One region of the Cohnella sp. 56 genome, then DNA from elsewhere that is predicted to be linked to it. Evidence: predicted binding sites of a transcription regulator. Region 1 holds the regulator's gene; the other holds the start of a gene.
What was found. The regulator NrdR, encoded in region 1, represses ribonucleotide reductase genes. The targets are predictions, from matches to a motif close to AACACNATATATNGTGTT.
Positions count from the first base shown of each region.

Region 2: nrdI (class Ib ribonucleoside-diphosphate reductase assembly flavoprotein NrdI) is a predicted target of NrdR. The motif match lies at 7,910-7,927, and genes of this name have one in related genera.

Region 1 covers NZ_JAZDQE010000012.1:52,148-63,083, reverse strand. Annotated here, with positions in the region: gene VQ071_RS19900 (endo-1,4-beta-xylanase) at 1-2,615, opposite strand, end outside; gene VQ071_RS19895 (hypothetical protein) at 2,833-3,504, opposite strand; tRNA gene VQ071_RS19890 (tRNA-Ala) at 3,898-3,973, opposite strand; gene nrdR (transcriptional regulator NrdR) at 4,156-4,617, opposite strand; gene VQ071_RS19880 (alpha/beta-type small acid-soluble spore protein) at 4,738-4,959, shown strand; gene VQ071_RS19875 (lytic transglycosylase domain-containing protein) at 5,043-5,624, opposite strand; gene coaE (dephospho-CoA kinase) at 5,621-6,229, opposite strand; gene VQ071_RS19865 (MntP/YtaF family protein) at 6,421-7,194, opposite strand; gene mutM (DNA-formamidopyrimidine glycosylase) at 7,339-8,271, opposite strand; gene polA (DNA polymerase I) at 8,315-10,936, opposite strand, start outside.
Region 2 covers NZ_JAZDQE010000002.1:9,360-20,295, forward strand. Annotated here, with positions in the region: gene VQ071_RS03075 (glycoside hydrolase family 95 protein) at 1-1,808, shown strand, start outside; gene VQ071_RS03080 (MalY/PatB family protein) at 1,853-3,040, shown strand; gene VQ071_RS03085 (AraC family transcriptional regulator) at 3,082-3,903, opposite strand; gene VQ071_RS03090 (1,4-dihydroxy-6-naphthoate synthase) at 4,059-4,934, opposite strand; gene VQ071_RS03095 (futalosine hydrolase) at 4,931-5,599, opposite strand; gene VQ071_RS03100 (ThuA domain-containing protein) at 5,913-6,650, opposite strand; gene VQ071_RS03105 (AraC family transcriptional regulator) at 6,810-7,709, shown strand; gene nrdI (class Ib ribonucleoside-diphosphate reductase assembly flavoprotein NrdI) at 8,180-8,539, shown strand; gene nrdE (class 1b ribonucleoside-diphosphate reductase subunit alpha) at 8,526-10,610, shown strand; gene nrdF (class 1b ribonucleoside-diphosphate reductase subunit beta) at 10,645-10,936, shown strand, end outside.

The sequences.
Region 1 (10,936 bases):
TTGTTGCTGGAGCTCTCGACGTAGATGGTCAAAAATTCGTCGCCTACGCTCGAGTAACGATAGGTGCCTTCAAGCTTCACCCATCCGTCGGCAGCTCTGACGGTTTTGGCTTGAATAGTATTGTAGCTTGCGGTGCCGCCGTTGCCGACTTGCGTGGACAATTGAAGCTGCGAGCTGGCAGGTGAGATCAGCTTGACCCATGCCGTTACTTTGTACTCGCTGCCCTTGTCCACGTTTTTCTCGACGCGAATCGTCGGACCGTGCCAGGTATCCGTACGGCCTTCTACTTTCAACGCATAAGAACCGTTGTCGGTATGGTTCTCTTCATTCGTAACGGTCAAAGTTTCCGTTCCTGCACGGCCGACAAAGTCGCCCTGCGATTGATCCTCGAACGTTACGGTATTGAACGGCACAGCCGGCGTTCTGGCAGGCTCGGCGCCAGGCGTAACGTCTTTGATGACGAATTCGTCCATATAGAAGTCGGCTTTTGCCGTTGCGGCTGCATCCGTGTCGTAGACGTTCGCCTCGATCCATACGAGGAATTCGGTCGTCTTGGCAGGCACTTCATAGCCTTTCACTTCCAGCGTCTTCCAAGCGGAATCCGTAACGGCTTGGTTGCCGATAATCCATGGATAGCTCTCCGCACCGTCGGCTTTGACCTTCGCACCCAGGTGGTAGTTATCGGTTCCTTGAGCGGAACGGAGTTTAAACGAAATATCGTATTTGTGACCGGCTACCAGCTTGCTGGTCAGATTGAGCGATACGGCGCTCTTTCTGTCCGAACGATCCTTATACAGCAGGGATTTCGTGCCCTCGGATGCATAGTCGGACGATACTACCGCAGTACCGGTGCCGTTCCATCCCAAATCCGCCCAACCGCCGAGTTGACCGTCCTCAAAGCTTTGGGACAGGACGACGAATCCTGGAGGAGGAGCTGCGCTTGTCTGGCGGATGACGACGTCGTCGATTGCGAAGCTCGTATTTTTGCCGGCGTCTTCGGACTCAAAGTAGAGTTTGATTCCCGTAGCAGCGGCGTTATACGTATAAGTACCGCTCAATTTCACCCAATCGCCATCCGTGACCGCCGTCAATCCGATCACTTGCTTGAACTGATCGTTGCCGGTTAATCCGGATTGCTCAACCGATGCTTTTAGCTGCGTCGAGGCGGCTCCGGCATCCAGCTTGGCGTAGGCGGAAATTTCGTATTCCGCGCCTTTTTCGAGCGTATTCGTCAGCACCAGGCTCGGGCCGTGATAATTTTGGGCGCGTCCCGTCACGAGAAGCGCGTTCGAGCCGGAGCGGTGGACGGCATTCGTGACGGTCGCCGCAGCGCCGTTGCCGGTCCATCCATTGCTGCCGTTTTCGAAATTCTCGACAAGGACGGCTGGTTTGACGACCTTCACTTGGAAATCGTCGACGTAGAAGCTGACGGTTTTACTGCTGTTGCTCTGCAAGTAGATTTGCAGGGCATTGGCGTTCGCATCGTACGTGTACTCGCCTTTGACTTGTACCCATGCGTCTGCCGTTACCGTAGCAGCGGAGCCTGGATTCACGTATTCGTTGGCTGCCCCGGTCTGTTGAGCGCCGAATTGAATCGTCTCGGAGCCGGTCGTTCCCTCTTTGAGCTTAACCCATGCGGAAAACTCGTAAACGGATTCCTTGTTCAGTTTGCCGGTAGCGGCGAGATTAAAGCCCGGTCCGTTCCAGTTGTCCGTTCTTCCTTGCACCAACAGACTGCCCGCTCCGCCATGAGCAGCATTGGTCGAAGCCGTTACCGTTTCGTTACCGCGTTTGAACCAGCTTTGCGTGCCGTTCTCGAAGTCGTGCGAAAGAACGACAGCCCCGATCGATTCCGGTGTCGGAGGCGTAGGTCCGCCGATCGCGGCTGCGAAGGTGTTCAATGTATCGTCTTTTTTAATGAGAATGCGTCCCATAGCCAGGGCGCCCTCATCGCCGCTCCAGGCTTTGAAGCCGGCTTTAATACCGTTTTCCGCCGCGGCTGCTTTTACGTCCGCGTTGAAATTGCCGTAAGGATAGGCAAGAAGGATCGGATCTTTGCCGGTAATTCCTTTCAGGAACGCATTCGCGGATTGAATTTCCGCGGCAGCGGTCTCTTTGGTGATGCTAGTTGTCCATACCCCTTGATCATGCGTCTTCGTATGGTTTTGCAGACTGATGTTCGGGTTATTTTTCAGCGTGTTCAACTGACTCGACGTCATTCCCCAAGAACCAATGTTGTCTTGGATGACAAAAGACACCGCTTTCATATTGTACTGCGTCAATACTGGGAGCGCGTTCGTAATAAAGTCCGGTGTCGCGTCGTCGAACGTCAGCAGGATCGGTTTAGCAGGAGCGGTTGCCCCGTTCACGATAATGTCGACGTACTGTTCCGCGGATAGCGTGGTATAGCCGTTATCGTTCAAATACTTCATATGTTTTTTGAAGTTGGCCGTGCTGTATTGATAATCTCCGGACGGATTATCGGTGATGACATGGTACAGGATGACCGGTATCGTTGCGGTCGCTGCATTCGCCTTTGGCGCATACCAGAATTGCGGCACTAACAATGCAGCCGCTAACAGTGACAGCAATAGCCGTTTGAAGCGTCTACTCATCGGATGTCATTCCCCCTGCTTGGATTTTGAAGTTACCTAAAGCGCTCTCAATCTTAATGTTGGATGCCTCCTCCTGTATCTTCCATCATAGCGAGCGTTTTAAGGGGGCGACACCTAGAGAAGTAGAGATTTTACTATAAAAAATAAAGATTTCTTAAATGAACAAAGTTCAGCGTCCGCCTCCTCCGGGGATCCCGCCAAATGCAAAAAACACACCTTATCGGCGTGTCTGAGGTATTCTGTACTTATAAAGAAGCCACGATTTAATAATATTTTCGCTTGGTTTGTGCCAAGAGATCGACTTAAGAAAGCCAAAATCTTGTGGACCCACTTGCAACTGGGTCAACGGCTTAACAGCTACCTGACTTGTCCATTCATCAAAAGAAACGATTCCTTTTTTTGATCTGTCGAAATACTTTTGAGGAAGAAAATATATGGTTCCGGTTGTCCATGGTTTCTTATCCAAAGTATTCGGCGTTAAGGAAAAAAAATAATAACTACTGTCGTCTTCCCTGAGTTTCAAACAAGCATTTCGAAAACTTCCAACAAGCTTCCGCCGATCAAATACAGCATAAAATATGCCCCAAACGGCATCCTTTGTGGCAAACACGGCGTTCACGTATTTTCCATCGAATAAGGTTTGTCTTTTCGGTATAAATTCATCGATGCCACTATGATTCGACCCATGAACGACTACCTCACGCGTCGCACAGACATACTGAATAAACCGTGACTTAACAAATGAACTCTCAATTACAATCTCCGTATGGGTGGAGACGGCAGTCTCGTATATTCTACTGAACGCCTTAACTTCTTCAGCTGAAAACAATGGTGCGGGCAACCGGTAGAAGAAAACCTTTAAAATAATCGATAGCAATTTAACAATCATTTCTTCACCTGCTTAATATCGGTTCACAAATCAACCATAGCACAGAACTCAATAAGAGAGCATCTATCAAAACTATATTTATCAGTACCTCTTCTACAGCAGAAAATAAGATCAAGTGAAATGTCGGAATTGCATTTGGTGGAGCCAAGGGGGATAACGATATCCTGATTTAACTTGCTAACGAAGCAAATTCGCCGATGTAGAGCGCAGCGGTAGATATCGATGCCGTTTTCCTTCCCCACAAAGTGAAGCAATGCTCCGTAGCTTATTCCAACTACTTTGCGGGGACCCCACACTACTGTCCGCCTCCGGCTCCCTGCGCGCGGAACGCCCTCCGGGGCTCCACTAAATGCAAAAAAACACGCCTTATTCGGCGTGTCTGAAGTTTGCATTTGGTGGAGCCAAGGGGGATCGAACCCCTGACCTCATCGCTGCCAGCGATGCGCTCTCCCAGCTGAGCTATGGCCCCGTAGCATGTATCGCTCGTTGGCGACAAGAATGATCTTATCATAGGACCAGATGTCATGTCAACGCTAAATTCAAAGAAAAATTCGGCCAAACTCACGCCGCCAAGGCTCTGCCATTCAACCAGGCAGAGCCTGTCCCACTTGCCCTCAAAAAAGCTGTGCATGTCGCGTGGGCCAGCCAACGTCAGATTCCGTGCTTGTTAATGAGCACGTTCAGCTCCTTCAAGAACATATTGATGTCCTTGAACTGCCGGTACACGGATGCGAAGCGCACGTACGCGACTTCGTCGACGGGGTACAGCTGCTCCATGACGCTCTCGCCGATCATATTGCTGTCGATCTCGGCCTGGGCGGTGTTGCGCAGCTCGCGTTCGACGTTGGAGACGAGAATCTCGAGCTGGCCCACGGATACCGGACGCTTTTCGCAGGCGCGCAGCAGGCCGCGCAGCAGCTTTTCACGGCTGAATTCTTCGCGGCTGCCGTCCTTCTTGATGACGATGAGCGGCGTCTCCTCCACCATCTCGAACGTCGTGAAGCGGCGGTTGCACGATTCGCACTCGCGGCGGCGGCGGATGGACTTGTTGTCGTTGGCCGGACGGGAGTCCAGTACCTTCGTACCATTGTAGTCGCAATAAGGGCATTTCATATGTCGGCGGCTCTCCTTTTGGGCTCGAGAAGAACTTTTTTTTAATTTCCAGACCTTCCCTTACATGATTCACGGGATAAGGCACATAATACGATTACCAACCGCGAGGAGGTGAACAACATGAGCCAAGGAAACAACAGCAACAGCAACAACCTGGTTGTGCCTCAATCTCACGGTGCACTTGATCAACTGAAGTATGAAGTTGCTCAAGAACTGGGAATCGCTATCCCGCAAGACGGCTATTACGGGAACATGGTTACTCGCGACACCGGTTCGATTGGTGGCAGCATCACCAAGCGTCTGGTCCAAATCGCCGAGCAACAACTCGCTGGCCGTGCTTAAGTCCACGCTCTTCACCTAGGTAATTCAATAACAAGGAGTCTTGAAGCTTCGCGCTTCAGGGCTTCTTTTATATATTACCGTCCTCAGGACCAATTGTCATACAATTCGCCGTATTTTTTATGATAAAAAAGCACCTTTTGCACATAGCGCCTCGTCTCTCCGTATGGAATGTCCGTCAGCGTATCCTCCCGTCCATCCCACGCTCCTTCCCGCAGCCACTGCTTGACCTTGCCCGGGCCTGCATTGTAAGCCGCGAGCGACTTGACGATATCCCCGTCGAATTGCCGGAGCAGCTCCTTGAGATACCAGGCGCCCAGCCGTATGCCGGCATCCGCCCGCTCTCCCGCCTGCTTGACCGTTATATCGCCGAAGTCATCCTGCTTCAGAATCCATTGGGCCGTGTCCGGCATGACCTGCATGATTCCGATCGCTCCTTTGGGGGAGACGGCGTTCGGCTCGAAGTTCGACTCGACCCGGATGACGGCCGCGATCAGCCGCGGGTCCATCGCGTAGCGATCCGCATTCATCCCGATTTCTTCCCGGTACTGAATCGGATAGACCATCTTGCCGAGCCATTCCGAACGGATAAAAAGGAGCGCGACGACGATGAGGAGCAGCGCGAGGAACCATCTTTTTCGTTTCGGCCTTGTCCTTTTTGGGCTCATGACTGTACCGATCCCAATTGAAGCGACTGCCAGAAAAGGTCCAGCTGCGCCTCGGTGTCCGCCAACGTGCCGCTGTTATCTATGACGTAGTCGGCCAGTTGCCGCTTCTGTTCGATATCCATCTGCGTCCTGATACGCATATCCGCCTGCTCTGGCGTTAATCCGTCGCGTTCGATCAGCCGCATCCGCTGCACGTCGCGCGGGACGTAGGCTACCATGACGCCCTCATATAAATGCTGCAGTCCCGATTCGAAAAGCAGCGGAATATCCGCCACAACGAGCCTGTCCGGGCGCGCCGCCTCAAGCGCCGCGATACGCGCCTTCATCCGCGCCCGGATGGCGGGATGGGTGATCGCCTCAAGCGCCTGGCGTTCGCCCGCATCGGCGAATACGATCGAACCGAGCAGCTTGCGGTTTAAGGTTCCGTCTTCCTGTATGACCGCTTTGCCGAATCGCTCGGCGATTTGTGCGAGCGGGGCTTGTCCCGGTTCGACAATTTCCCGGGCAATTCGATCAGCGTCGACCAGCGCCGCTCCGCGTGCGACCAGCATACGTGCTACAGTGCTCTTGCCGGTGGCGATGCCGCCGGTCAATCCGATGTTCATGTTCAATGCCTCCTTGCAGCGGCTCATGCATGCCGTCGTTCGTTCGCGTCGTTCATCAAAAGTGTATTCAACCGATGTTCAAATCATCCCATCGGCTCAGCCGCATATGGAGCGGCTGCTGCATAGCTGAGCCGATGGGATAATGGGAGGGTCTCTCCCAGCAACAGATCATGCGCCGAGCGCCCGAACCGTCAAGACGCCTGCAGCAGCTTGAATATGCCCATCACAATCAATATAACGCCCGGCAGCACTGTCAGCTGCTGCGCCCATCGCATGCCTGCCGCCACGAAGCCGACGCGCATGCCCGCCCACAGGAACAGGCCGCTCGCTGCTGCGATCATAATTGCGGTAGGCGCCGCCGGGAACCCGACCAGCGCGGCGCCGATGCCGGCGCCGAAGGCGTCGAGCGACAGCGCGAAGCCGAGCAGCAGCGCCTCTCCCGATGTGATGATGCCCGACCGGTCCACGTCGGCGACGGAGGGGGTGCGGAGAATCTGAATGATCAGTCCGAAGAGGCGCAGCTCAAGCGTCAGCATCGGTACGCGCTCCGCCGAAGAGAGAGCACCATCGTCCGCCGCCTGGCCAGGATCGGCCGCCGCTGCTTCAGCGTTCGCCGGCGAAGCCTGCCTCGACCCGTCCGCCCCCCCGGTCCCGGTGTCCGCACCGTCCGCCGCGTCGTCGTCCGTGCCCTTGCGGCGCCTGGCGAACTGAATCAACGCATACGAGCCGATACCGATCAGAATGACAGCTCCTACGGCCTTGGCCCCATAAGGCGACAGCCAACGGGCGATGAACGTGCCGACGAGCATAGAGATGAGGATGACCACGCCGGAGCATCCCGCGATGATCGCGATCGAAGGCAGCGGAATCCGAATCTTGCGCAGTCCGTAAGTGATGCCGACACCGAAGCCGTCGAGGCTGACCGCGAACGCGAGAAATAATAAGGATAACGAATGTGCGAGCATTACCGTTCCTCCTGCATGGCGAAGACATGCCGACGGATCCGGTTAGAGATCGTCGGTTCTGTTCATCCTATGCAGCAACGAAGGCGAATGCCCTCCTCCAATTATGAACATTGCGGGCAGACTTCAGCCGGATGCTCGATCGGCTCAGCCCTCAGCCCCGTCGAGCCTGCGCTTCACGGCATTGCCGCCCTCCCGGTACCGCTTGGACGCGGCCGCGCTGGCCCCGCTCACGGGGCCCGCCGCGCCATGCGGCGGCTTCTGGCACTTCGCGCACACATGCGTGCCTCGACCGCCGACGACCGACTTCGCGATCGGATGACCGCAGGACGGGCAAGGCTCGCCGGTCCGGCCGTATACGCGGAGACTGTGCTGGAACATGCCCATCTCGCCCTGTCCGTTGACATAAGACTTAACCGAAGAACCGCCGGCCTCGACCGCCGCCGTCAATGTCGACACGATGGCCGCATGCAGCCGCTGCCAGTCCTTGGCCTTCAGCTCGCTAACCGTGCGCTCGGGATGAATGCCCGCCAGATGGAGCGCTTCGTCTACATAAATATTGCCGAGCCCTACGATCCATTCCTGATTCAGCAGCAGCGGCTTGATCTTCGTATTCCTGCGTCCGAGCGAGGCCCGCAGCGCGTCCAGCGTGAAGCCCGCATCCAGCGGCTCGAGGCCGAGCTTCGCGAGCGGAGGCGACTGCATCTCCTCGCCGGCCGGGAACAGATGCATCGTGCCGAACTGGCGCACGTCCGTATAACGCAGGGCTGTCCCGTCGGTAAAATGAAAAATGACATGCGTATGCTTGTCCAGCGGCGCGTCGTCCTCGAACAACCCGTACCGTCCCTCCATCCGCAGATGGGACACGAGCACGAGGCCGTCCAGGATGAGCCGCAGAAACTTGCCGCGCCGCTCCACGCCGGTGAACGTCCGGCCTTCGAGCATCGCTGCGAATACGTCCGGGTCGTCCGGCTTCTGCAAAATGCGCGGCAGGCGGACCGTCACCGAGCTGATCGCCTTGCCGACGATCAGCTCGGACAGCGTCCGTCTGACCGTCTCGACTTCTGGCAATTCCGGCATCGATATGCACCTTCCTTTTCTAAGCTGAATGAATCCGCAGCCGTCACTTCGCCTCGTACCAGTTCACGCCCGCGCTGACCTCCGCCTTCAGCGGCACGTCGAGCGGCAGCGCCTCGGCCATCACCTGCGGCACAAGCGTCTTCATCGTGTCCAGCTCCTCCGGCGGCACCTCGAATACAAGCTCGTCATGCACCTGGAGCAGCATGCGGCTGCGAAGCCCCTTGCTCCTGAGCGCATCGGCCATCCGCACCATCGCGAGCTTGATGATATCGGCAGCGGTGCCCTGGATCGGCGTGTTCATCGCCGTCCGCTCCGCGAACGAGCGCAGATTGAAGTTCGACGAGCGGATGTCCGGCAGATAGCGGCGGCGCTCCAGCAGCGTCTTCACATAGCCGTCCTGCTTGGCCTGGGCGACGATGTCGTCCATGTAGCGGCGCACGCCGGGGAAGGCGGCGAAGTACTGCTCGATAAAGGAAGCCGCCTCCTTGCGCGTGATGCCGAGGTTCTGCGACAGTCCGTAGTCGCTGATGCCGTAGACGATGCCGAAGTTGACCGCCTTGGCGCTGCGCCGCATATTGCCGTCGACCTGCTCGGCGCTGACGCCGAACACGTCCATCGCCGTCTTCGTATGAACGTCCATCTCCAGGCGGAACGCTTCCTTGAGCCCCTCGTCGCCGGAGATATGCGCCAGCACGCGCAGCTCGATCTGCGAGTAGTCGGCGGCGAGAATCTGCCAGCCCGGCTCGGACGGGACGAACGCCTTGCGAATCTGGCGGCCCTCCTCCATCCGGATCGGTATGTTCTGCAGATTCGGGTACTGGCTGCTGAGCCGGCCCGTCGCCGCGATCGTCTGACGGTAGTACGTATGAATCTTGCCGTCCTCGGCGCGGATTTCCTTCAGCAAGCCTTCTATATAAGTAGACTGCAGCTTCGCCAGCTGGCGGTAATGCAGGATGAGCCGCACGATCTCGTGGTAGGGCTCCAGCTTCTCGAGCACCTCGGCATCCGTCGAATAGCCGGTCTTCGTCTTCTTGACGACGGGCAGGCCAAGCTTGTCGAACAGCACCTCGCCCAGCTGCTTGGTCGAGCCGATGTTGAACTCGAAGCCCGCGATCCGGTAGATCTCGGACATGATCTGGCCGATGCGCGCGGAGAAGTCCTTGCCCAGCTCCTCCAGCGCCTCCGCCTGCACGACGATGCCCTGCTTCTCCATATCGGCGAGGATGATCGCGAGCGGCTGCTCCAGCTCGTAGTACAGCGGCTTCATGCCGGCCGCCTCGATCGCTTCGGCCTGGAGGCCGGCGAGCCGCCGGACCGCATCCGCCTTGGCGGCCAGATGCGCGCAGAGCGCCGTCTCGTCCGGCACGCGGAACTTCGCGCCTTTGCCGTATACGGCTTCGTCGGAGGCGATGCCCGGCAGGCCCGCCTTCGCGAGCAGGCCGACGAGCGACGGGTCCGCCTCGGTCGGGTCGAGCAGATACGCCGCCAGCGAGCAGCAGAACGCTTGGCCGCGCAGCTCGAGGCCGTAGCGGGCCAGCACCAGCTCCGTGCGGTGCAGGTCGTAGCCGGTCTTGGGCACGCCCGCATCCGCGAGCCAGGCCTGCAGCGGCTTCGCCGCCTCGGACAGCAGCGCCTCGAACGGCAGCGCGAACACCAGCTCTCCCGCAGCGAGCGCGAAGCCGATGCCCTCGCCCTGATGCGGATTGTCCCCGTTCGCGTCGAGGATGAAGCTCTCGGCCAGCGGCAGCGCCGCCGCCAGCGCGGACCAGTCCGCCGCTTCGCGCACCTCGACGACCTCGTACGCGGCAGCCGCGTCGCCCTCGGCCGAACCGTAGGCGGCCGCCCCCATGCCTTCGCTCAGCGCCAGCCGCTCGATGAGCGACTTGAACTCCAGCTTCCTCAATGCGGCGAGCAGCGCCGCGCCGTCGTAGCCGCTCCACGCCAGCTCCTGCCAGCTCCGCTCCAGCGGGATGTCGCGCATGATCGTCGCCAGCTCCTTGCTCATGGTCGCCGACTCCGCGTTGCCGCGGACATTTTCCCCGAGCTTGCCCTTGATCTCGCCGGCATGCGCCAGCACCTGCTCCACGCTGCCGTACTCCGCCAGCAGCTTGAGCGCGGTCTTCTCCCCGACGCCCGGGATGCCCGGGATGTTGTCCGACGTATCGCCCATGAGCCCCTTCAGATCGATGATCTGCAGCGGTGTCAGGCCGTACCGCTCTCCGATCGCAGCGGGCGTATACCGCTCCGTCTCGCTCACGCCCTTGCGCGTGAGCAGCACGCTCGTCCGCTCGGAGGCCAATTGCAGCATATCCTTGTCCCCGGATACGACGACTGCCTCCACGCCCTGCTCCTCCGCCTGCCGCGTCAGCGTGCCGATGATATCGTCCGCCTCATAGCCGAGCAGCTCGTACCTGGAGATCGAGAATGCGTCCAGCAGCTCCTTGAGCAGCGGGAACTGCTCGGACAGCTCTGGCGGCGTCTTCTGCCGGCCGCCCTTGTACTCCGCGAAGCCCTCGTGGCGGAATACCGTCTTGCCGGCGTCGAATGCGACGAGCAGATGCGTCGGCCGCTCCTCCTCCAGCACCTTGAGCAGCATCGTCGTGAACCCGAACACCGCATTCGTCTGCAGGCCGGCCGCATTGGTCAGCGGCGGCATCGCGTAGAA
Region 2 (10,936 bases), on a different contig from region 1:
CATGGATCCGGGGCCGGGCGCCCATCTCCATCAGCCCGGAGGTCGTATATGCGCCGGGACGCGGCATCGCATTCCAGGCGGGGGTTCGGGTCGCCGACACCGACGGCGCGATCGAGACGCCGGGTAACGGGACGCTCCGCGTAACAGGCGCTACCCGGGCGACGGTGCTGCTGTCCGCAGGCACGAGCTACGCCGGGTACGACCGGGATCCGGCGGCCGGTCCGGCCCCGGCCGCGCGCTGCCGCCGGGACCTGGCGGACGCGTCGCGTCTTGCCTACGATGCGCTGCTCGATCGGCATGTCGGGGAATACCGGGCTTATTTCGACCGCACGGACCTTCGGCTCGGGACGGACGATTCGTCGCCGGAGGCCGCCGCGCTCCCGACCGACGAACGGCTGCGCCGGCTCGCACAGGGCGGAGCGGATACGGCGCTTGCGGCGCTTTATTTCCACTATGCCAAGTACCTGCTCCTCTCGAGCTCCCGCCCCGGCACGCAGGCTGCCAATCTGCAGGGCATCTGGAATCATCATCTGACGCCGCCCTGGCGCAGCAATTATACGATTAACATCAACACGCAGATGAACTATTGGCCGGCCGAGCCGCTCGGGCTGCACGAGCTGGCCGAGCCGCTGTTCGACCTCGTCTCCGAGCTCGCCGCGAAGGGCAAGGAGACGGCGCGGATACATTATGGCGCCAGAGGCTGGACATCGCATCACAACACGGACATCTGGCGCAGGTCGAATCCGGTGACCGGCTCTGCGAGCTGGGCGTTCTGGCCGATGAGCGGAGGCTGGCTGTGCCGGCATCTGTGGGAGCGGTACCGCTACGGCGGCGATCGGACCGAACTGGCCGAACGGTCGTACCCGCTCATGAAGGAGGCGGCGCGGTTCGCGCTGGATTGGCTGCTCCCGGCCGCAGACGGCAGGCTCGTCACCATGCCCGCTTCGACGCCCGAGAATTTTTTCCTCGACGAGCAGGGGCGCCAATGCGCCTTGAGCGCCGGCACGACGATGGACCTGTCGATCCTGTCCGAGCTGCTCCAGAGCGTGCTGGACGCAAGCCAAGAGCTCGGCGTCGACGAAGCGTGGCGGCCCGAGCTGCAGGACGCGATATCCCGCATCGAGCCTTACCGGATCGGCACGCAGGGTCAGCTGCTGGAGTGGTCGGAACAGTTCGCGGAGGAATCGCCGGGTCATCGCCACTTCTCGCATCTGTACGGCATGTACCCCGGCGAGCAGATCGATCTGCATCGGACGCCGGAGCTGGCGGGAGCGGTCCGGCGCAGCCTGGAGCTGCGTCTGGCCGCGGGCAGCGGGCACACGGGCTGGAGCTGCGCCTGGCTCGTCAATTTGTGGGCGCGGCTTGGCGACGGCGAAGAGGCGTATCGCTACGTCCGGCAGCTGCTGGCGAAGTCCACGTATCCGAATATGCTGGACGCGCATCCGCCGTTTCAAATCGACGGCAACTTCGGCGGCGCGGCGGGCATCGCCGAGATGCTGCTGCAGAGCCACGCAGGCGAGCTGCGCCTGCTGCCGGCGCTCCCTGCGGCATGGCCGGACGGACGCGCGAGCGGCCTGCGGGCGAGAGGCGGCTATCGCGTCGACCTGCAGTGGAGCGGCGGCGATTGGAGCGAGGTATCCATCGCGGCCGAGCGGGACGGCCACTGTGTGGTGCGGCTTGCCGGGGGCCGGGTGGCCGTCGTGGACGCCGAGGGAAATACCGTACCCGCCGAGATGGAGGAAGGCCGTCTGGTCTTTCTGGCGGTCGCGGGGCATGCATACAAGCTGACTAAGGTCGCGGGGATATAATACGAACAGCGGACAACGATCAACCGCAACGGGAGGACATCAAGATGAATCGATTTGACAATACGATAGAGCTGCGCCGCCCGGACTCCTTGAAGTGGTCGGGAGCGGACGTTCTTTTCAAGGGGGAAGATCTGCTGCCGCTATGGGTGGCCGACATGGACTTCGAGCCGCCGGCGCCCGTGCTGGAGGCGCTGCACCGCAGGGTGGACGCCGGACTGTTCACCTATGCCGTGATTCCGCCTTCCCTGTTGGAGGCAGTCGCGGCCTGGTTGGACAACAGGCTGAAGTGGCGGGTGGAGCCGCGCGATCTATTGTACGCATCGGGCGTCGTCACGCTGCTGAAGGCGGCCGTGCGCGCCTATTCGCAGCCGGGCGACAGCATCGTCGTCCAGCCTCCGGTATACGGACCGTTCGCGGAGGCGGTGACCGGACAGGGGCGGGAGCTCGTGCTTAATCCGCTCAAGATCGAGCAGGGACAGTATCGGATGGACCTGGACGATCTCGAGGCCAAGCTAAAGCTCACGGGGGCGAAGCTGCTGCTGCTGTGCAGCCCGCACAATCCGGCGGGCCGCGTATGGAGCGCGGAGGAGCTGAGCGGGCTCGCGGAGCTGTGCCGCATTTACGGCGTCACGGTCGCGTCGGACGAGATTCATGCGGATCTGATTCTGAAAGGGGTGCACACGCCGTTCGCGTCGCTGCCGGGGATGGCGGAGCGGACCGCCACGTTTATCGCGCCGAGCAAGACGTTTAATCTGGCCGGACTGCACACCTCGTTCGCCGTCGTACCCGATGAAGGGTTAAAGAAGGCGCTGATCGATGCGCTCGGTCATCAGGACCCGAACCCGCTGTCGCTCGCGGCGGCGGAGGCGGCTTACCGGGAAGGAGAGGAATGGCTGGAGGCATGCCTCGCGTATTTGCGCGCCAATGCGGCGTTTGCGGCGGGCTACCTGGCGGAGCGACTGCCGGAGGCGATCGTGTACGTGCCGGAGGCGACCTATCTGCTGTGGGTGGACCTGCGCCCGCTCGGGCTGAGCCAAGCCGATATCGGACGCCTCCTGGTGCAGGAGGCGCGTGTCGCCGTCAGCGGCGGCAGCGCGTTCGTGAGCGAAGGCGAAGGGCGGGTACGCATCAATCTGGCGACGCGGCGCGCGCTGCTGGAGGAAGGGCTGTCCCGAATTGCGAAGGCGCTCGGCGCCGTGCGGACGAACGGCGAACACCCGGCGCAACAATAGCTTGCCCGGGGATTCGAATAGCCTTAAGCGACCCTGTCCGTCTACAGCTCTTCGCCGCTCCAGCTGGCACGGCGGATCTCGGAGGGCGTGCGTCCCGTGAACTGCTTGATCGTCCTCGAAAAGTGGTGGGGCGTCTTGAACCCGCACTGGCGAGCGATCTCGGCGGCCGGCAGGCCCGTGTGCTCAAGCAGCTCCACGGCGCGCTCGCTGCGGTATTTCCACACATAATGAATCGGCGTTTCCCGCTCGTGCTTGTTGAAGAGACGGACGAGATGCTCGGGCGTGACGCCCGCTTCCCACGCCAGGTCGTTCAGCTTGATCTCACCGGTATAGTGCGACCGGATCCACGAGAGCGCCCGTTCGACCGCGGGAGACGCGTCCTGCGCGCCGTTCTGCCCCGCATGCTCCCCTTCGCCTGCCGGCTGGAGCTGAAGGACGGCAGCGCCAAGGCTGCGCATGATCGGCCCGTCGCTGGGCAGCTCGTTTTGCATAGTCATGATCAGCTCGACGAGCTTGGCCATCTCCGTCGATACGGGCCATACGCCGGGCGGCTCTTCTTGGCCGGCGGCATCGGCGCAGGATCGCTTGTCGATCTGCACGGCGACCCAGTTGTGCCGCGTGACGTCCCGTCCCGTAATGTCGAAGGACTCTGTGTGACCCGGCCTTAGCAGGATGGCTTGTCCGGCCTTCACCTGCTGCGGCGTGCCGTCGATCGTGACGCGCATCTCGCCTTCGTCCAGCAGCAGCAGTTCATAATCCCGCTGCTTGCGCGGTCCGAACCGGCCGCCCGGCGCATAGGCGGCCGAGCCGGCGACGGCCGATCTGACCGCCTCAAAGGGAACTTGCGCCTTGCTTGACGCCACTCGCATAACCTCCCGTCGCTGCACTGCGCAGCCCTAGTTTGCTGCTTAGTACATACCACGCGGGACGGCAGGGTGAATCGCCGCAGCGCGCACAAAAATACAGCCGCGCCGTCCGAGGAGGACGGCGCGGCTGTATGTCTAGGGATGACGCGGGCTCAGACGGCGTTCGTGCCGCTCTGCAGCTGCTGCTGCAGCGAAGCGACGCGCGCTTCGGGCACGAGCCCCTCTGCGGCGGCACGGCCGAGCAGCGCGTTGACGGCGGCGAAGCCGTCAGCCCCCAGATCGCGGGTGAAGCTGTTCACGTACAGGTCGATATGCGACTTGGCAACTTCCGGAGACAGCTCCTGCGCATGCGACATGACGTATTCCCGCGAAGCTTCCGGATTCGCCCACGCATAATCGACTGAGGCGCGAATCCAGCCGGCGACGGCTTCCAGATCGAGCGTGCGCTTCGCGATGATCGCGCCGAGCGGGATCGGCAGGCCGGTGTCCTGCTCCCACCAGCTGCCCAGATCCTGCAGCAGGGAGAGGCCGTACTGCGGGTATGTGAAGCGGGCTTCGTGGATGACGAGCCCGGCGTCGATGTCGCCGCGCTGCACGGCCGGCATGATCTGATTGAACGGCATGACGAGGATGCGGCCGACGCCGCCGGGCACATGGCGGGCGGCCCACAGGCGGAACAGCAGATAGGCGGTGGAGCGCTCGCTCGGCACCGCCACCGTCTTGCCGGAAAGCCGCGCCGGATCGGGCAGGCCGGCGGCCGCAGGGGCGCCGGCGGTCAGCACGAGTGGGCCGCAGCCGCGTCCGAGCGCGCCGCCGCAGGGGAGCAGCGCATAATCGGGATGCGTCCACGGCAGGGCGGCGTAGGAGATCTTCATGATCTCCGGACCGTCGGTTCCTTCGGACAAGCCGTTCGTAATATCGATATCGGCATATGTCACATCCAGGCGCGGAGCGCCGGGAATCAGGCCCGCAGCCCACGCGTGGAAGACGAACGTATCGTTGGGGCAAGGCGAATAAGCGATTTTCATGGCAATACGACCTCCTTTAAAATGTTGCAAGCCGCCGCCAGCGCCGCCAGCGCGTCTCCGATCCGCCAGGCGTCGCGATCACGCGGCCCGACCGCATTCGAGATTGCGCGCAGCTCGAGGAAGGGCTTGTCCGCGTAGGCGGCGGCCGTCGCGACGCCGAAGCCTTCCATGCCTTCGGCGACGGCGCCCGGCACGCGGTCAGCCCGCTCGGCCGCCGTCGCGGCGGTGCCGGTGGCCGTGGCCGCGGTCACGATCGGGCCGGCGGCCGCGGTCAGCCCGGCCGCGGCGAGCGCCTGCAGCAGCGCCTCGGCCAGAGGCGCATTCGCCGCGAGGCGCGACGCGCCGAAGCCCAGCTCGTCGACGGAGGCGAAGCCGTCCGCCGTCTCGACGCCCAGATCGGCCGCCGCGGCCCAGGTGCCGACCGCGAGCGTCCCGACCGGGGCGTGCGCCGGGTAGCCGCCGGCGATGCCGGCGCTCACGACGAGCGCCCAGTCGCCGCCGGCGGCGAGCGCGGCGGCCGTGCGGGCGGCCGCGCTCGCGGGCCCGACGCCGCAGAGCTGTACTTCAAAGCGCGGGTCGCCGCCGAGCCCTCGAACGACCGCGTCCCGTTCCGCCTCGACGGCGGTCATCACGAGCACACGGGCTCGTTTGTTCATTTCCGACAAATTACTCATCTCCATTTCGTCCCATCGCTAACATGTCCCGTCACGGAGGCATCTCTCTATTCTACCGCAGTTGCGGGCGGGGGAGAAGGCCGCCGATTCTCACCGGCGCGCCGCCGTCCTCCGCATCAAGCCACGGCCGATTCTCGCCACACCGCCGTCCTCCGCATCAAGCCACGGCCGATTCTCGCCACACCGCCAACCGCCCGCCAACCGCCCGAATTTGTGCGGTTCTCCGCCCCCAAATAAAAAAAGCCCTTTTTGTATCCGCTAGGATACAGAAAGGACTCTCAGCTCTTTGATTTGACCGCCTCGCTCAGCCCTTCGCCTTGATAACCTCAAGCGGCTTGTGGTTGCCGTACTTCGGATATTCGCGGGTCGACGGGGCGGCCCACTTGGCGGCATTGCGCAGTACGCGGCGCACTTGTTCGTTGTAGTAGGTCGGGTACGTCTCATGGCCCGGGCGGAAGTAGAAGATCTTGCCCTGGCCGCGATGGAACGTGCAGCCGCTGCGGAACACTTCGCCGCCCTCGAACCAGCTCACCATGACCAGCTCGTCCGGCGCCGGGATGTCGAAGTGCTCGCCGTACATTTCCTCCATCTCGAGGTCGATGTACTCGCCGATGCCTTCGGCGATCGGATGGTTCGGAGCGACGACCCAGATGCGCTCCTTCTCGTCGGCTTCGCGCCACTTGAGGTCGCAGGACGTGCCCGTCACCTTCTTGAAGATCTTGGAGAAGTGTCCCGAGTGCAGCACGATCAGCCCCATGCCGCGCAGCACGCGGGCGTGAACGCGCTCGACGATCTCGTCCTTCACGTCGCCGTGGGCCATATGCCCCCACCAGAACAATACGTCGGTCTCGCTCAGCACTTGCTCGGACAGGCCGTGCTCCTCGTTGTCGTCGAGCGTCGCATAGCGGACCTCGAAGTCGTCCGTGCCGAGCCCCTGTCCGATTGCGGTGTGGATGCCTTCCGGATAGACGGCGCGCACCTTCTCGTTCGTTTTTTCGTGGCGGCCTTCGTTCCATACTGTAACGCGCAGACGCTGTGTCATTTTCGTTTGCCTCCCGATAGTCAATGATTGTATATGCTTTCTTGTTATCAGTATAGACGAAGGGAAGCGACGGTAATATGCCGAATCCTAATTCATTTGTATGCAAAAGTGTTATACTGCTCATTGACGCTATTCGCGACAAAGAGGTGAACGACCGATATGACGAGTGCCGCCGATATGCGCGAGGGGGCCGTGAACGAGCAAGTCGTCTATCAGAACCCGCTGCTGTTCCTCAAGATATGGGAGATTCAGAGCGTGGGGGTAGTGCGCCAAGCCGCAGACCCGTGGGATTGGCATTACCATAAGGAAGTGGAGTTTCTGGCGATCGTCGAGGGCGGTCTCGAGGTGCAGACGATGACGTCTCTGACGCAGCTCGGTCCGGGCGACGTGATGGTCGTCGGTTCCTCGCGACCGCACAGGACGTGCTGCACAGGCGGCAAGCCCTTGCGCTATCTCGTTTTCCAGGTGGATCTCGTACGGCACTTCGACCAGAGCATTTTGCCGTATTTGCACCACTTCTCGGAGCTCAAGCGTCCGCTGGAGGACCTGAACTACATATTTCAAGAAAGCGCCCGCGCCAGAAACGAAGCCTATGCGCTGATCGGCGACATCTACGAGGAGACGCACAAGGGGGAAGCGGGCTACGAGATCGCGGTCAGCGCGTCCATCAAGCGTCTGCTGCTGCTGCTGCTGCGGGGGGACGACCGCGGGCTGCTGCGCGGCACCGAAGAGGCGGGGGTCGCGAGGCTCAGACCCGTGCTCGATTATGTGGACAGCCGTCTGGGAGAGCGGATCGCCGTCGACGACGTGCGCCGCCTGCTCGGCATGAGCTACCACCACTTCATCAAGACGTTCAAGCGGACGATGGGCATCCCGTTCGTCGACTATGTCAATTACAACCGCATCAAGAAGGCGGAACGGCTGCTGCTGACGACCGATCTCAGCATCATGGAGGTCAGCTTCGAGGTCGGCATCTGGAATATGGCCCAATTCTACAAGCTGTTCAAGCGGCACAACCAGCACTCGCCCAAGGAATTCAGGCAGCGGATGCGCAATTGACGCCGAATATTCGTTAACTATCCCTTGACAAATCGGACAAGCGCATACCCAATATGTAGTGCAAGCGGGCGGCCGGCCGCATTTGCGTCCCGCCATTTTTTTTTGCGAATCGGCCGGCAGCGCCTCAGCCCTTGCGGGACGCGGGTTTTGCGAATTCCTGCCGTCCCGGTATAAATTTTAGGTCTCTCCATGGATTGACAGCCACAATATATTGATATAAATTTATAAATGTCCTCAACATATCGGTTTGAACTCCACTGCGGTTGGTTAATAGACCGTAGCGGAATATGACGGTAGGTTGACCCGGTCCGGTAGGAATCGGCGGAACAAACAACAGGATACACGGCATGTTTTCGATGGCTGCGGTGCAGCGAAGGCGAAAGCTTTTTCGTGATGCCCGGATAGCGGATTTCTGCGGACCGAATCTTCTATTTTATTACAATTAATGTATTTTCAGGAGGAGTTGCGCCATGCTGATCGCATACGCATCGAAGACGGGCAACGTACGGAGGTTCATTAACAAGCTGAATCTGCCGGCCGTACCGATCGACGAGACCGAGACGTTGGAGGAGCCGTTCGTGCTTGTGACCTATACGACCGGATTCGGACAGGTACCCGACAACGTGGTCTCCTTCCTGGAACGCAATGCAAGCCGGATGGTAGGCGTATCGGCCAGCGGCAACCGCAACTGGGGCGGCAGCTTCGCGAAGAGCGCGGACACGATCTCCGAGCGGTACGGGGTGCCGGTGCTTTACAAGTTCGAGCTGTCCGGCACGCAGCGCGATGTCGATAATTTCAAGCGGGAGGTGCTCGCAGTTGCGGCATATTGAATTGAACAACCTGCTGATGCAGCGCGGGGCGGACGGATTTTTTCAACTGGACAAGGACCGGGAGGCCGTCGACGCATTCATGGAGGAAGTGAAGCAGCGCAGCCTGACCTTCACGGGGCATCTGTCCAAGGTTCACTATATGATCGAGAACGACTATTACGAGGACGTATTCGCCAGGTACAAGGAGCATGAGGTCGAAGAGGTGTACCGGATCGCGCACGGCTACGACTTCAAGTTTCCTTCTTATATGGCGGCCTCCAAGTTCTATACCGACTATGCGGTGAAGAGCAACGACCGCAGCATCTACCTCGAGCATTATCCGGACCGCGTCGCGATCGTGGCGCTGCATCTGGGCCGCGGCGACGTCAACGCCGCCCATCTGCTGGCGCAGGCGATGATGGAGCAGCGGGTGCAGCCGGCGACGCCGACCTTCCTCAATGCGGGCAAGAGCCGTCGCGGCGAGATGGTGTCGTGCTTCCTGCTCGAGATGGACGACGCGCTCAACTCGATCAACCATGTGCTCGGCACCTGCATGCAGCTGTCCAAGATCGGCGGCGGCGTCGCCGTCAACCTGTCCAAGCTGCGCGGGCGCGGCGAGAGCATCAAGGGCGTCGAGGGTGCGGCCAAGGGCATCATGCCGGTGCTCAAGCTGATGGAGGACGCCTTCTCCTACGCCGACCAGATGGGTCAGCGCAAGGGCTCCGGCGCAGGCTACTACAATATTTTCGGCTGGGACGTCATGGAGTTCCTCGACAGCAAGAAGATCAACGCCGACGAGAAGACGCGCCTCAAGACGCTGTCGATCGGTCTGATCGTGCCGTCGAAGTTCTACCAGCTGGCCCAGGACAACAAGCCGCTGCACGTCTTCGCGCCGTACACGGTGTTCAAGGCGTACGGCACGCATCTCGACGACATGGACCTCGACGAGATGTACGATACGCTGCTCGCCGACGACCGCGTCAAAAAGAAGGTCATCATGACCGCGCGCGACATGCTCGTCAAGATCGCGACGATCCAGCTCGAGTCCGGCTATCCGTACATTATGAACCGCTCCAATGCGAACAAGCATCACGCGCTCAAGGATATCGGCAATATCAAGATGTCGAACCTGTGCACGGAGATCTTCCAGCTGCAGGAGACGAGCGAGATCGGCGACTACGGCCAGTCCGACGTCATCCGCCGCGACATCAGCTGCAACCTGGCATCGCTGAACATCGCGAACGTCATGGAGCGCAAGAAAATCAAGGAATCCGTGCATGAGGGCGTCATGGCGCTGACTGCAGTCAGCGATATGACGACCGTCGCCAATGCGCCGGGCGTCGCCAAGGCGAACCGCGAGCTGCATTCGATCGGCCTCGGCGCGATGAACCTGCACGGCTATCTGGCCAAGAACAAGATTGCCTACGAGAGCGAAGAAGCCAAGGACTTCGCGCGTGCGTTTTTCATGAGCGTCAACTTCCATTCGATCGAGAAGAGCATGGACATCGCGCGCCAGACGGGCGTCACGTTCGACGGCTTCGAGAAGTCCGAATACGCGAAGGGCACGTACTTCGACCGCTACCTGACGACCGACTATGCACCGCGCACGGACAAGGTCAAGGCGCTGTTCGAGGGCATCCATATCCCGACGCTGGCGGATTGGGCGCAGCTGCGCGAGGACGTCATGAAGCACGGCCTGTACCATGCTTACCGCCTGGCCATCGCACCGACGCAGAGCATCTCGTACGTGCAGAACGCGACGTCGAGCGTCATGCCGATCGTCGAGCAGATCGAGACGCGTACCTACGCGAATTCGACGACGTATTATCCGATGCCGTTCATGGCGCAGGACAACTTCTTCTACTACAAGTCGGCCTATCAGATGGACCAGCTCAAGGTGCTCGATCTGATCGGCGAGATTCAGGCGCATGTGGACCAAGGCATCTCCACCGTGCTGCACGTCAACAGCAACGTGACGACGCGCGATCTGGCCCGCTATTACATTTACGCAGACAAGCTGGGACTCAAGTCCCTCTACTATACGCGGACGAACCGTCTGTCCGTCGAAGAATGCATCGCCTGCGCCGTCTAAGACGGCGCGGCTGAAGCCGAAGGAGATTAGAGACATGGCAACGCACAAGGCGGTCAACTGGAACCGGCCCGACGACGACTTCTCCGCGATGTTCTGGAACCAGAATATTATGCAGTTCTGGACGGACGAAGAGATCCCGCTGTCCGACGACAAGATGTCGTGGATGGAGCTGAATGACAACGAGCGCGATCTGTATATGAAGGTGCTGGGCGGCCTCACGCTGCTCGATACCGTGCAGGGCGGCGTCGGCATGCCGAAGATTCTGGAGCATGTCGAGGGCCTGCAGCGCAAAGCCGTGCTCGGCTTCATGGCGATGATGGAGCAGA